DNA from 3 places in the Rossellomorea sp. GCM10028870 genome. Region 1 is predicted to be linked to each of the others. Evidence: riboswitches for the same ligand, from Rfam matches in the RefSeq annotation. Region 1 holds a riboswitch; each other region holds the start of a gene.

Region 1 (4,962 bases):
CTCTCACTTTTGTTCCGGATAAAATAACGTGATCGCTCTTATCATGAGGACAAGTCTTCGTAGTCGCCATCCCTTCGCATCTCTCACAGTAAAAACTATGTTCGAAGCGGAGAGGGGTAATCCCTATCTCTTCTTCATTGAACTGATCAAATATTTTCTGTGCATCATAGGTACCATAATAATCACCAACACCGGCATGATCTCTCCCGACGATAAAATGCGTGCATCCATAATTTTTTCGTACCAGTGCATGGAAGATGGCTTCCCTTGGACCGGCGTACCTCATGGCAGCAGGGAAGACTCCTAAAAACACACGATCTTTAGGGTAATAGTTCTGTAATAGAACTTCATAGCTCTCCATTCTGATGCCCGCTGAGATATCATCCGCCTTTGTTTCGCCAACCAACGGATTTAAGAAGAGTGCATCCACGGTTTCCAATGCCGTTTTCTGAATATACTCATGGGCCCTGTGAACAGGATTTCTCGTTTGGAAACCGACAATCGTTTTCCATCCCTTTTCCTTAAACAACTTTCTCGTTTCACTTGGGTCAAATGTATACTCGTTGAACGGTTTGGAAAGACGTTTAATAAGGCTGATTTTCCCACCTACATACACATCTCCACGTTGGAATAATTTCTTGACACCTGGATGATCCTTGTCGGTCGTTCCGTATACGAGAAAGGCTTCTTTCTGTTTGTCTGGTTCATAAATATCCTCGACTTCAATGAGGCCATATGTTTCCCCCTTATAAACAAGGCGGCTCTTTAAGCCTTTCTTTACGTCTCCTGCTTTTTCTTTTGCAATGGGCAAGGTAATCGGGATGCTCCACACGCTGCCGTTTCGCAAACGTAAACTTTCTACTACATGTTGATAATCAACTTCAGTCAAGAATCCATTTATAGGGCTGTATGCACCTATTCCAATAAGTTCCAAATCACTTAACGCGGTTTCGTCTAACGGGATCTCATGGAGAATATCCTCATAGGGCTCTTCTGGTAAATATGATTGAACAAGCGTTCCTCCGTGGGGCTGTAAACTCATCATTTATCCTCCTTAACATATTGTTTTAATCGGAATTAAGATTAAATTCCGCCTCCGTCTTCGTGAACGGATCGCCTTTCTTCATTGATCACTCGCATGAGGGATAGTGCTCCCACAGTTGCGATAATGACGCTTATTGGAACCACAATCGAATATAGATCGCTATCGATCACGAGCTTTACTAAAAAATATGAAATACTAAGTGAAATCAGGGGAGAGACCACCCATATTTTGACGATTTTTTTGACAATTTTCTTTTGCAGCATATGTTTGCCGTTCTTCGCCATCCCGAGGCCTATGATCGAGGACGAAGTAACCTGAGTAAGCGGAATCGGTAATCCATACAGTGAGCTCACCATCACAAGGATCGCTCCTGTAGAAGAAATGAGGATTCCTTCGGCTTTTGAATAGTGTGTAATTTTTTTCCCGTTTGTTTCCACTACTTTTTTCCCCAGTATGATAGCTCCGAGGGCAACGAATAAGCCACCCAGCCAAATCCCCCGAGAAGGAGACATTAAACCCGCACCCACTAATGGACCGACGGCGTTGGCTACATTATTCATCCCTGCCGAAAACGCTTCAAAGAATCCGGCGATAATCAAAAGGTACGCAAGCCACCTTTTTTCAAAATGGAAACCACGCTTTTCAAGTTTTACTAAACATATACCGAATACCCATGTAATCCCGAAGGCAATGACCGGGACAATCACCCAGAATGACATGATTGTTAAAAGTGATTTCACATATAGAACTTGATATGCGACTCCAACTCCTACAACCGCTCCTACCGTTACTTCACTTGTAGACAGCGGGATCCCTATCACATTTGCAAGGAACAAGGATATGGTGGCGGATAACAAAATGATGACCACGATTTTGATGGAGAGTACATGCTGCGGGATAATCCCTGAACTAATGGTTTTAACTACTTCTCCACCACCAAGAACAGCACCACTCAGGACACCTGCAGCGCAGATCCATAATGAATTCCTGATGTTTTTTATTGCTCCTGCACCATACGCAACCCCCATCGATGCTGCCGCTCCGCTGGCACCAATGTTCATAGCGAAGAACAAGCTTATGATCAGGGCGAATGTTTCAAGCAAAGAATGTCACCTCTTTTTAATGAAGACCGCATTCGGTTTTCCCTTTTCCTTTCCATCTACCGGAGCGGAGATCATTGATGTCTATGGATGGTGTTGTACAATGGAAGCATCCGATACTTGGATACCCCTGATCATGAAGTGGATTATAGGATAGGTTATGCTTATGGACATACCTCCAAATCTCCTTCCACGTCCAGTGAATCAATGGACAAATCTTAACTGATTGAAACTTGTCATCCTTATTGATGAATTCAACCTGACTTCTTGTAGGTGATTGTTCTCTTCTTAATCCTGAGATCCAAGCATTCCCTTTGGATAAGGAATCTTTTAAAGGGTCAAGCTTTCGAATTTGACAGCATTGATTGGGGTTTCTCTCCCACAACTTATCTCCATATGTTCCTGCTTGCTCTTGGAGCGTTAATTCAGGCTTTTTCATATGAATGGTGATACCAGGATACTTCTCCTTCACCTTTTCAATCGTTTCATAGGTTTCCTTGAAATGAACACCTGTATCAAGAAATACTATGGCTGCTTTCGGTTGCACTTTGGTTAGGAGATCGATTAATACAATCCCTTCAATGCCAAAACTGCATGCATATACGACACTTTCACCATAATGATCATACGTCCACTCAAGGACGTTAAGCGCTCCTTTATAGACCGGATCAATTTCAAAATTGATGGATGGTTTTTTCCAAGTTCGATAGGTTAACATGATACACCCCTTTCCCGCTCATCCAAACAAAAAGAGGCGATAACAAGATATAGGAATTTCCTTTATCTGTGTTATGCGCCTCTAGTTTGTCTAGTCAGCTTATTTAATTCGCACTTTCTCGTTTTTCTCCAATTGAATGACTTTACCGTCCTGAACCACAATTGTAATCGATCCAAAACTCATCGTCTTCAACATCGAAGTGATCTTTTCGACTACAACATCATAATCTGCTTCTTGATTTTTTTCTTTAGTCACATGATTCCCCCAATTTTTATCTTATCCAGAAAAACATGAATGAAAAAAAACAACCCTCCATTTTGGAAAGTTGTTCAGGTAAGGATACCTTATCTTCCAAAATGACTTCACATTTTGCTGGAATTAGCACCTTACATAACGTAGGTTGCTGGGCTTCGCAGGGCCAGATCCCTCCACCACTCTGGATAAGAGTTATTAATTTTAATATTCTAAATAATATCATATTCTACAAGGAAGTCAACCCGAGTTTCTCTATCGGATTTATGTCTTTTGGCTTATTTTTCTTGTAAAGCCTTCTTTCTCTTTATTTCTATTCGCTTTATTAACGCTATAGGACACTATTTTCACCTGAGTGATCAAAATAATTGAAAGATTAATTTACCCTCGATCACTTTTTTCTGGTCCTGGTTGACCGCAAAAACTTTAAAATGTATGAGATCATCCTGTTTTTCTGATACTTCTGCAATCAATGTAATGACATCGTTCAATAAAACCATCCCTTTAAACCGGACGGTGTACTCTTTGATATATCCTTCTTCATAAAGATCACTAAAAAGCTTGGAGACATTGCCCATCGTCCACATGCCATGAGCAATGACTCCTGGAAGACCCAGTTTATGCGCCTCCTCATCGATCGTATGAATGGGGTTATAATCCCCCGAGGCTCCTGCATATTTGATTAAGTCGATTCTCGAGACTGGACCTAACTCAACAAGGGGAAGGATTTCACCTATATTAAAGGATGATAGTTTAGTCATATTCCCAACCTCTCTTTAACCGCTTCAGTGATAATGACAATCGCTTCGGAAGTGAAAACCCTTTTCCCTCCTGAATCTTCACCGATGTCTTCTATTACAAGAAAACCAAGTGTTCCACCCGATCCTTTCCGTTCATAGTAATCTTTTATTTTCGTGTAACACTGAATACATTCCCCGACCTTCAGTGGTCTTTCATAGTGAAAAGATTGTTCACCATGAATTAACCCGACGTTCGGTAAATGAAAACCTTCAATCGTTCCATAGTCGAACACTCTGGGAAAAGTGGGGGGAGGGATATTCCCCCTGAACCTGGATCTCTTTCCTGCTTCTTTATCAACATAAATGGGATTGAGATCTCCAATGGCTTCGGCAAACTTACGGACCGCTCCTTTTTCCACACAATTTTCTACGGAAGTTGAGCGTTTACCAATATAAGATTCAAACATATCCTTCACCTCTTTCTCCCTTTAGGCTTTCGGCCCGCCAGCTACGTATAGGACTTGACCGTTAACGAATGACGAGCTTTCATCCGCAAAAAACGCCACTGCATTCGCTATATCTTCCGGCTGCCCGCTCCTTCCTACAGGAATTCCTTGAAGACTCGCTTCCACCAGTTGTTCAAAGGGTATTCCGATCCGCCTCGCCGTTTCTCTAGTCATTTCCGTTTCGATGAATCCGGGGGCGACTGCATTGGTCGTAATGCCCAGAGGTCCAAGCTCTATTGCCAGAGTTTTCGTTAAACCTTGAAGACCTGCTTTAGCGGTAGCGTAATTTGCCTGTCCGCGGTTACCGAGTGCAGAGGTAGACGAGATATTAATAATACGGCCATACCTGTTCTTCACCATATGACCTTGCGCTGCCTTTGCTACGTTAAATGATCCTTTCAAATGCACATCCATGACCGTTTGCCAATCGTTATCGGTCATTTTAAATAGCAAATTGTCTCTGATGACTCCTGCATTGTTGATGACAATATCAACGGAGCCGAAAGTTTCATAGACTTCGTTTATGGCCTCTTCTACTTCCCGGGATTCTATTACATTCGCAACTTTTGTATATATTTCATACTTTTTCAATTCCTCGCTG
Region 2 (4,962 bases), on a different contig from region 1:
TGACTTAACGGTATCCGTTCATCTTTTTCCCTGGCTGAGAGGCCGCCCACCCTGATTTGTGTTGTCACAAAGTCAGCGCCAATTAAGGCATCCCTGCGGTTAAGGGTCCATTCCAATTCAATCGGCACACCTGCTTTTTGGATCATTCGACGAGCAAATTGCCCGATAATCTCAAGCTTCTCTTTCCCTGCTTCGATGTCTACAAGCGTTATGTCCGTGACAGGAAAAGATTTGTATCGGTGGATGAACCCCTCGATAATTTCTGGTGTATAGCTTGATCCGCCTCCGATTATGACCACCTTTAATGACATTCTGTCGAGCTCCCTTCATTTTGAAAGCGATTTCTATTTTTTATAATGTATCATACAAATTTTCACTCGTCTATATATTGTAATGACAAATATAAATTTTATGACTATTTTTTATTTAATTGTAATAACAAATTATTTTTATGATAAAATGATTAGGAATAGAGAATTGCACGTGGATGTGTTATAACAAATATAGGAAGAAAGTGGAAGGGAGAAACAGAATGAAAGAGACACAAGAAGCAAAGGCCCTGCATTCGCATGTAAAAGAAGAAATCATCCACATGATTAAAAATAAAGAATATGCGCCGAATACAAAACTGCCGACAGAGGCGGAGTTTTGCGAAAAGTTCAATGTCAGCCGTACGACGATCCGGACGGCGCTCCAGCAGCTGACACTTGAAGGTTACGTGTATCGCGAGCAAGGAAGAGGAACCTTTGTCGCAGAAGAGAAAGTCAGTCAAATCCTGTCCTCGACGATCGACAACTACACAGAGCAACTGCGATTACAAGGTAAGAAACCTAAGATCAAGGTACTGAGCATGAATGTCATCCCGGCAGAATCCACAGTGGAAAAAGCGTTGGAATTGAAGAATGGAGATCCCGTCAATCGGTTAGAGAGGATCCGATATTCAGACGGGCTGCCCCTGCAATATGAGGTGGCCTATCTGCCCTGGTACAAGACGCCAGGACTTGATAAAGACGAATGTGAAAGATCTCTTTACAAGCTCCTGGAAACACAGTTTGAGATAAAAATTAAAAAAACCATCGAAACCATCGAGCTATTTTTAGCAGATGAGCGAGTGGCAGGGAAGCTTGAGGTACCAGAGGGGACACCTTGCTTTATGATCGAAACGACTGCTTATGTAGAGGATGGATCCGTGATCGAATTTTCCAAAGCGATCTTCAGAGGAGATAAAGCGAGCTTTCTTGTAGAAAGAACCTATTAGAAAAAAGGGGATGGGGGATTATGAGGAACGTGATCGTCAATGCAGATGACTTTGGTTTATGCCGGGGAGTGAACTATGGCATCGTTGATAGTCACCGGTTTGGAATTGTCAACTCAACAACGATGCTTGTCAATATGCCCGGGACTCTGCATGCGTTGGAATTGGCGAAGGTTTTTCCTGAATTAAAGGTTGGGATCCATTTAACACTGACATGCGGGAGACCGGTTTCGGCCGGGGTACCATCACTACAGGATGAAAGAGGCTTTTTCCGTTACACCAGCAGGATTTTTGAAGAAAAAGAAATCAATGTGGATGAGGTTGAAATGGAGTGGGAGGCTCAGGTGGATAAATTTCTATCATTCGGTCTGCCCCTTTCTCATATTGACAGTCATCATCATGTTCATAGCTTTCGACCACTGATCCCGGTGGTGAAGAGATTGTCAGAGCGCTTTGGGGTACCGGTCCGGAATGTTTTTGGTGATAAGGGTGGCGAAATGGATGTGTTAACCGATCGGTTCTCGATGGACTTTTATGGGGACGGAGTGTCGGTTGAAGGATTGAAGAGGATTTTGGACAGCAGGGATGGAGGTGAGACGCTTGAGATTATGTGTCATCCGGCTTATGTTGATTCCTATTTGAAGATGAATTCTTCTTATTGTGAGCAGCGGTTGAGGGAGTTGGATGTGTTGACAGTGATTAAGGAGTGGGCGTTTTAGTTTTCGTTTGGTTGTTTGAGAGATTAGAATATTTGTAGTGAGTTGTTATGACAAATGATCGGGGTGCTGCTATTGAAGGTAGTGCCTTTTTGTATTGGTAATGGAGGTTAGTCCCAATTGGAGGTGGAAAGGAATGTTTTTGGATAATATGTATGGTTTTTGAGTCTTTGAGATGGTGTAAAGGCAGGATATTAACTGAAATCGATGTGAGATACATGGATTGATAGGGTGCGAGGAGTTTTATTATCGACATTCCCCCTTTTATTATCAACTTTAGGAATATATTATTAACTGTAAAAAAGTGGATATATTCCACCCCAAGATCAAACCCTAGTCCAACAACACAAAAAAACCTTCCCTAGTACAACAATAAAGATAACGCTTACATAAAAACAACTGTAAAATTCCCTATTGACTTCCATTCCCATACCCAGTATTATCCTCTATAAGATTAAAAAATTAGAAAATTACATACTTTCAATTATCCAGAGTGACCGAGGGATCAGGCCCTACGACGTCCGGCAACCTCCAGTATTGGAACGGTGCCAATTCCTGCAGAATGATTTCATTCTGAGAGATAAGTCGAGATAAACAGGCGATGCTTCTTTCAGTTGAAAGAGGCATTTTTTATTGGATGAAAAAAGGGGTGTGCACATTGATCGAGATTCGAAATCTAGTTAAAACCTACAGTACAAAAAAGCAAACGGTGGTCGGTGTCGATAACGTTTCCGTAAAAATCGAAAAGGGTGAGATTTTTGGAATCGTCGGATACAGTGGAGCGGGGAAGAGTTCACTCATTCGCTGCCTGAATTTATTAGAAACCCCTACATCAGGAGAAATCATCATTGACGGACAGGATTTCACGAAACTCACGTCCAAACAATTAAGACTCGCCCGTCAAAAAACGAGCATGATCTTTCAACATTTTCACTTGATCAAATCCAAAACGGTGTTTGACAATCTGGCTTTTGCCTTGAAAGCGGCTAGTGTACCTAAAGCGAAAATCAAGCCCAGAGTCGTCGAGCTCCTTGAGATGGTCGGTCTATCGGACAAAGCAGATGCGTACCCGGCCCAGCTCAGCGGAGGACAAAAGCAAAGAGTCGGGATTGCGAGAGCCCTTGCGAATAACCCATCGGTTTTACTTTGCGACGAAGCGACCTCGGCACTCGATCCGAATACAACGAAATCAATCTTGAAACTATTGAAAAAGATTAATAAAGAACTAGGTTTGACCATCGTCCTCATCACACACGAGATGGAAGTGGTGAAAGAGATATGCGACCGGATGGCCGTGATGCAGGACGGGAAAATCGTGGAGGAAGGGCCGGTTTACGACCTGTTTGCAGAACCTAAGCAGCCTTTAACGAAGCAATTCATTGAAACAATCCTTCAATTTGAACTCCCGCCGCACCTCGTGGAATCAAGGAAAGGAAAACTGATCAAAATCCAATTCAAAGGATCGATCGCAGAGGAAAGCGTCGTATCGGAAGTGTTCCAGAAATACAAGGTGCGAGGCAATATCCTGCACGGCAAGATCGAATATATTCAGGAAGTGCCACTGGGGATTTTCATCATGGAGCTGATTGGCTCCCATGAAGAAATCGAAGCAGCGATCCGATTCATCACGCTGAAGACGCAGAGCTTGGAGGTGCTTGAGAATGCTGCCTGATTCATTGACTGCGATTTTGCCAGAATTGAATAAAGCCTTTTTTGAAACGGTCTATATGGTGGGGATTTCACTTGGAGTCGCGATTTTAGTGGGATTACCGCTTGGGATTCTTCTTTTTGTAACAGACAAAGGCTTGTTTTTACAAAATAGTTTGATTAAAAAGGTCGTTGGATTTGTCGTCAATATGGTGCGGTCGGTTCCGTTCATTATTCTATTAGTAGCACTCTTACCATTAACCAAACTATTGACCGGAACCACGATCGGACCGACGGCAGCATCCGTATCACTCTCTGTTGCGGGAATTCCATTTTTTGCGAGAATGGTAGAAACGTCATTGCGAGAGATTGATAAAGGTGTCATTGAAGCTTCGGTTTCAGTGGGGGCAAGTCCTTGGATGATCATTAAGGACGTGCTGTTACCGGAAGCACGACCGGCGGTGATTCAGGCAATCACGATTACAACGATCAGTTTAGTCGCCTATTCCGCCATGGCTGGGATCGTCGGTGGAGGCGGAGTCGGGGACCTGGCGATCCGCTTCGGATACTACCGTTATGACAACACGGTGATGATCACGACCGTCGTCATTTTAATTTGTTTAGTTCAGCTCATCCAGTATACGGGTGATGTGTTTGCACGATTAGTCGATAAACGATAACTACTTTAGGGGGAACAACAAGTGAAAAAGTGGATTTTATTCGTAGCATTAGCGGTAACAATGAGCATTCTTGCAGCTTGCGGCGGGGACGAAGCAAGTTCAAGCGCGGAAGATAAAAAAGAGGTAACCATTGGAGCGACATCCGGACCATACAGTGATATGGTGACAAAAGCGATCAAGCCCGGTCTTGAAGAAAAAGGATACACGGTTGAAGTGAAAGAGTTCAGTGATTACATCCAGCCGAACAACGCACTGGCCCAGGGAGATCTGGATGCGAACCTTTTCCAGCATAAAATCTACATGGAAACCTTCGCGAAACAGCATAATATGGATTTATCCGAAGTGATTGTCGTACCAACGGCTCCAATGGGAATCTACTCACAGAAGTTCGATTCGATTGAAAACATAAAAGAAGGCAGTGCCATTGCCATTCCTAATGATCCGACGAACGCAGCACGGGCGTTTCAGATTCTGGAGGATGCTAAGCTGATCACGTTAAAGCCGGATACAGATCCATTGACTGTTTCAGAAAAAGATATTGCAGAAAACGTGAAAAACCTGCAATTCAAACCAATCGAAGCAGCACAGCTGCCAAGAGCAGTTGACAGTGTTGATCTATCTGCGGTTCCAGGGAACTATGCACTCGCTGCCGATATGGACTTAC
Region 3 (4,962 bases), on a different contig from region 1:
TGCGGTACATGAAGAATGAACCTGTAACAGGAAGCCCAAAAGGTTTCCTGTTTTTTTTGTGTGTAAGAGGACTTTCTCATTGATAAGTCGAAACTATTCAAAGATAGTTGAGGAGAAAATGGAGATAAAGGAGTTTTTCTATTGAACCAAGCATTGCTCGTGATTGATGCCCAGCAGGAATTAATTGAAGGAAATGAAGGGGAACAAGCTGTATTCCAAAAAGAGAGGCTGATTGAAACCATCAATCGGGTCATCCAAATGGCAGCCGAAGCGGGTGCTCATCCCGTCTTTATACGGGATAAGGATGTCGGAGGCGGGGAAGGTGACGGATTCCAGGTTCACAGGGAGATCCATGTTCCGGACAACGCTGTTGTGTATGATAAATTAGCGACAAATTCGTTTTATGGTACGCCTTTATTAAGCTTTTTAAAAGACAATAAGGTTGAACATGTCGTCATCATGGGCTGCCAAACAGAATATTGTATCGACACCGCTGTTCGGTATGCAACGGTTAATGGATTGGATGTAACCCTGGTATCGGATGGTCACTCAACGAAGGATTCATCCGTGTTGAAGGCTGAACAAATCATCCAGCACCATAACAAGGCTTTGTATGGTCATTATAATGTAGATCATTTCTCCGACGTCAGACAATCCGATGAAGAGTTGTTTCAGCCGAAGCATGATTATTATCGGGAGAAATACGGAATGTAGAATAGAAGAGCTCATTTTGTCAGATCTGATGAGATGAGCTTTTTACTGTAACACAGTTATCTTTGTTCATGGGAGGCGAGGGGGTGCAGGGAACCTATCTCCCAACCTGACATACCGGACAAAAATACAACCGCCTCGAAGCTGCGACCGTCTTCTCAATTTCACTCCCACAAATAAAGCATGATGCTCCTTCCCGATTGAATACCCAATGTCGATATTTTGAGCGCTTCTCTCCTTGAGCTTTTAACTTATCAACAAGTTCAAGATCGTTTGTAATTCCCCCAGTCTTATAGGATTGCATCATTAAATGAATGATTGCCTCTGATGTTTTCATCAATTGATCTTTCGTACAGTCAATCGGACGGAGAGAAGGGTGGATGCCTGCTGCAAACATGATCTCAGATCTCAAATAATTCCCGATTCCTGCTACAAACCCTTGATCTAATAAAAGAATCGACCACTTTCTTTTGTAGAATCGTTTGTCTTTCATTCTTTGGAGCAACTCGTCCGCTGTTACTTCTTCACTCAAAATATCGGGTCCCACTTTTGCAACGAAAGGATGCTCAGGTACCTCTTCATCACGGAGGACTTCAATATCAGATGCACTGTAAAGAAGTGCCGACTTTTTCTCATTATGTAGAGCCAATCTGAGCTGGCGGTTTGTCTTCGGATAATTGTAAAGGTTCCTGATGTACCACTTTCCATAGAGTTGATTGTGTGAATAAATGGTGTAGCCATTGTCAAAGCGGATAAGCATGGCTTTTCCTTTCGTATCCACTCTGGTCACGATCGATCCTTTTAAAAGGTCTTCGTACTCTTCTAAATGAGGGAAGGCAAAGTACACATCTTGTACGTTTTTATTTTTAAGAGCGCGCTCTACTCCATCTGCAGCTCTTCTGATTTCCGGACCTTCTGGCATGGCAGTTTCTCCTTTTTTAGTATAGTTGTTCCCTTTTTTCTTTCCGAAGTAACATTCGGATAGGCTGGGCTGCTCATCTGTTTCATGTTCTTGACATTATTCCAATATATTGATAAAGTTTTAAAAAATCTACATATTTTCTTATCCAGAGAGGTGGAGGGACTGGCCCTTTGAAGCCTCAGCAACAGGTCTGTGAAGATACTGTGCTAATTCCAGCGGGTGATTCAAACCTGATAGATAGGAGCAATCTTTTATTTGTCGGTGACGCACTCGTTCAGGGTGCGTTTTTTGTTTGTCCACTTATTCCACAATATATTCAGGAGGAAGGGTGTTTTTTTATGGAACACGCAGGTCAGAGTTTTAAAAGGAAGATGAAGACACGGCATTTGGTGATGCTGTCTCTTGGAGGGGTGATCGGAACCGGGCTATTCTTGAGTTCGGGTTATACGATTCATCAGGCTGGACCGTTTGGGACGATCCTTGCTTATTTGATTGGGGCGCTGGTTGTTTATCTTGTGATGCTTTGCTTAGGCGAGCTTTCTGTCCATATGCCGGAGACGGGATCCTTTCATAGTTATGCTGCAAAGTTCATTGGTCCAGGCACCGGTTACACGGTGGGCTGGTTATATTGGCTGACATGGACAGTGGCATTGGGGTCGGAGTTTACGGCGGCTGGCTTGATGATGCAGCGCTGGTTTCCTTCGATTAGTGTATGGATATGGAGCGCGGTCTTTGCTGCGTTGATTTTTGGACTTAATGCATTGTCAGTGCGGTTTTTTGCTGAATCTGAATTTTGGTTTTCTTTAGTAAAAGTGATTTCGATTGTTGCGTTTATTGTGATCGGGGCAGGGGCGATTGTCGGGTTCATCCCTCTCGGTCAATCAGAGCCCGCTCCGTTTTTCTCGAATATCACAAGTTCAGGGTTGTTTCCGAATGGGGCATTTGCCATCTTGATGACCATGCTTGCCGTGAACTTTGCCTTTTCAGGAACAGAATTGATCGGGGTTGCGGCGGGAGAAACGGAGAATCCATCAAAATCGATTCCTAAAGCTATCCGCACCACGCTTGTGAGATTGATCATCTTTTATGTAGGGACGATTGTCGTATTATCTGCTTTATTACCGAGCCAGTCAGCCGGTATATTGGAAAGTCCTTTCGTAGCGGTGCTAGGACGGATTGGAATCCCATATGCCGCCGATATCATGAATTTTGTTATTATAACGGCCATTTTATCAGCCGCAAACTCAGGTTTGTATGCTTCTTCCAGAATGCTATGGTCGCTGGCAGATAAGCAAACCATCTCACCGATCTTTGCCAAATTGACTGATAGGGGAGTCCCTCTCAATGCGATTGTATGCAGCATGCTGGGAGGGGGACTGGCCTTGCTTTCAAGCATCATTGCACCGGGAACGGTCTACATCGTATTGGTTTCGGTCTCAGGCCTTGCGGTAGTGATCGTGTGGATGAGCATTAGTGCTGCCCAATTTCTATTTCGAAGACAGTATATAAAGGAAGGAAACGATGTGAAAGATCTGGCTTATCGGACGCCGCTCTACCCACTCGTTCCCATTGCGTCATTTCTGCTTTGTCTAGCTTCTTGTATCGGCATTGCCTTTGATCCCACTCAGAGGATAGCCCTTTATTGCGGAATCCCGTTTATCGTCCTTTGCTATGGAAGCTATTATCTAACACAATACGTAAAGAAAAGAGGAAAAGGTTATGTCGAATCAACTGAAGCTAAATCCCATTGATAGTATTTTACAAAAACATTCCCCACTGATTTTAGATGGAGCATTAGCCACAGAGCTGGAATCCCATGGCTTTGATTTAAACGATTCCCTTTGGTCTGCCCGTATACTTCTTGAAAAACCGGAAGCGATTGAGAAGGTTCATGCTGATTATTTCCGTGCAGGAGCCGATTGTGCGATTACAGCCAGCTACCAGGCAACGGTGGATGGTTTTAAAAAGCGAGGAATAGAGAAACCTGAAGCGCTGGAATTAATCAAGAGAACGGTTACTCTTGCCAAACAGGCCCGGGATGAATTCTGGAAGGAAGAGAAGGGCAATGCGAATCGGCCGAAACCAATCGTTGCAGGTTCTGTAGGACCTTACGGGGCATACCTTGCTGACGGCTCTGAATACGTTGGGAACTATGGAGTAAGTGATCAACATTTAGCAGATTTCCATTTTCCAAGAATCCAGGCATTAGTGGAGGCGGGTGCTGATTTGTTGGCATTCGAAACCATCCCGTCCTTGCAGGAAGCAAAGGTACTAGCTTCACTTCTGAAAGAATTTCCAGATACCTGCGCCTGGCTGTCTTTTTCATTAAAGGATGGAGAGACGATAAGTGATGGAACGGGGATTGAAGAGTGCGCGTGTGTGTTCAATGACGATGAACAAATCGCTGCAATTGGTGTGAATTGTGCACCAATTCCTGCGGCCAAGAAGGCGATAAGCGTATTAAGCAGAAACACTGACAAACCACTCATCGTGTACCCGAACTCAGGTGAGTCTTACAATGCTGAGACCAAAACGTGGCATGGGGAGGAAGGGTGCTCGGCGTTTGATGAGCAATCAGTAGTTTGGTACGAGGCAGGTGCCCGTATCATTGGTGGTTGCTGCCGGACGGATCCGGGTCAAATTGAGGCGTTGGCGAAGAGATGGAGGTAGGCAGTAACACTTAAAATACAAAAAGCCCAAGTAATACATCCACTTGGGCTTTTACATTATCTTCGCTACATTATTTAATAGAGAACGTCTCTTTTATCAGCAGGTCCTCAGGTGATTTCCCGATTTGATCTTGATGGAAGTAATCTCTGATGACTCCATCTTTTAAATAATTGACGATTGAGACCATTGTCATACCTTGATCTAAGGCGAGGTAGGCTTGTGTCACTTCACCTGTTTCCACATTGACTGAATCAAGGAAGCCGTATTTCCCGTACATATCGAAACGTTTCAACGCTTGGATGTTTTTGAACGCTTCCATCGGTGCGTATTCAAGTGCAAGGAAAGTGGCGTGTGGAGTGACAGTGCCATCTGACTTATAGCCGTCCATGCCTAATGGAGTAGCGGCAAATTCTGAATAGTTATCCGGTGTGGCTGCTGGTGACATGCCCCAGGCTGCATACCCTTGCTCTTTAGCATATTGAATCTGGATGTCTACATGACGCTTATTGTTCAAGCCAAGTGCGTTCTTCCCGAGTTCTTTCTCCTTCAGTACAAGCTGTGGCATCAATGCTTCAAACATGCTTCCTCCCCAGCTTGGTACATATTTAGTGCCCTTGTAGCTGTAATGTCCTTCGAAGACATCTACGCCGTCATATGTT

What was found. Region 1 has a riboswitch for S-adenosylmethionine ahead of ACFQWC_RS05355 (YezD family protein). Riboswitches for the same ligand answer to the same signal wherever they lie in the genome.
Region 2: it holds a riboswitch for S-adenosylmethionine, as region 1 does, so the genes downstream of both, ACFQWC_RS16090 (methionine ABC transporter ATP-binding protein) here and ACFQWC_RS05355 (YezD family protein) in region 1, are expected to answer to the same signal.
Region 3: it holds a riboswitch for S-adenosylmethionine, as region 1 does, so the genes downstream of both, mmuP (S-methylmethionine permease) here and ACFQWC_RS05355 (YezD family protein) in region 1, are expected to answer to the same signal.

The regions. Positions count from the first base shown of each region.
Region 1 is NZ_JBHTGN010000001.1:1,017,148-1,022,109, reverse strand. It holds gene sat (sulfate adenylyltransferase) at 1-1,042, opposite strand, end outside; gene ACFQWC_RS05365 (sulfate permease) at 1,084-2,106, opposite strand; gene ACFQWC_RS05360 (phosphoadenylyl-sulfate reductase) at 2,165-2,863, opposite strand; gene ACFQWC_RS05355 (YezD family protein) at 2,963-3,118, opposite strand; SAM riboswitch class I at 3,205-3,310, opposite strand; gene ACFQWC_RS05350 (MaoC/PaaZ C-terminal domain-containing protein) at 3,475-3,876, opposite strand; gene ACFQWC_RS05345 (MaoC family dehydratase N-terminal domain-containing protein) at 3,873-4,322, opposite strand; gene fabG (3-oxoacyl-ACP reductase FabG) at 4,344-4,962, opposite strand, start outside.
Region 2 is NZ_JBHTGN010000003.1:475,978-480,939, reverse strand. It holds gene ACFQWC_RS16105 (6-phospho-beta-glucosidase) at 1-311, opposite strand, end outside; gene ACFQWC_RS16100 (GntR family transcriptional regulator) at 533-1,258, shown strand; gene chbG (chitin disaccharide deacetylase) at 1,279-1,974, shown strand; SAM riboswitch class I at 2,453-2,558, shown strand; gene ACFQWC_RS16090 (methionine ABC transporter ATP-binding protein) at 2,630-3,643, shown strand; gene ACFQWC_RS16085 (methionine ABC transporter permease) at 3,633-4,298, shown strand; gene ACFQWC_RS16080 (MetQ/NlpA family ABC transporter substrate-binding protein) at 4,320-4,962, shown strand, end outside.
Region 3 is NZ_JBHTGN010000002.1:219,030-223,991, reverse strand. It holds gene ACFQWC_RS11945 (protein adenylyltransferase SelO) at 1-12, shown strand, start outside; gene ACFQWC_RS11940 (isochorismatase family protein) at 142-714, shown strand; gene nei (endonuclease VIII) at 809-1,633, opposite strand; SAM riboswitch class I at 1,772-1,877, shown strand; gene mmuP (S-methylmethionine permease) at 1,972-3,384, shown strand; gene mmuM (homocysteine S-methyltransferase) at 3,353-4,303, shown strand; gene ACFQWC_RS11920 (glucoamylase family protein) at 4,374-4,962, opposite strand, start outside.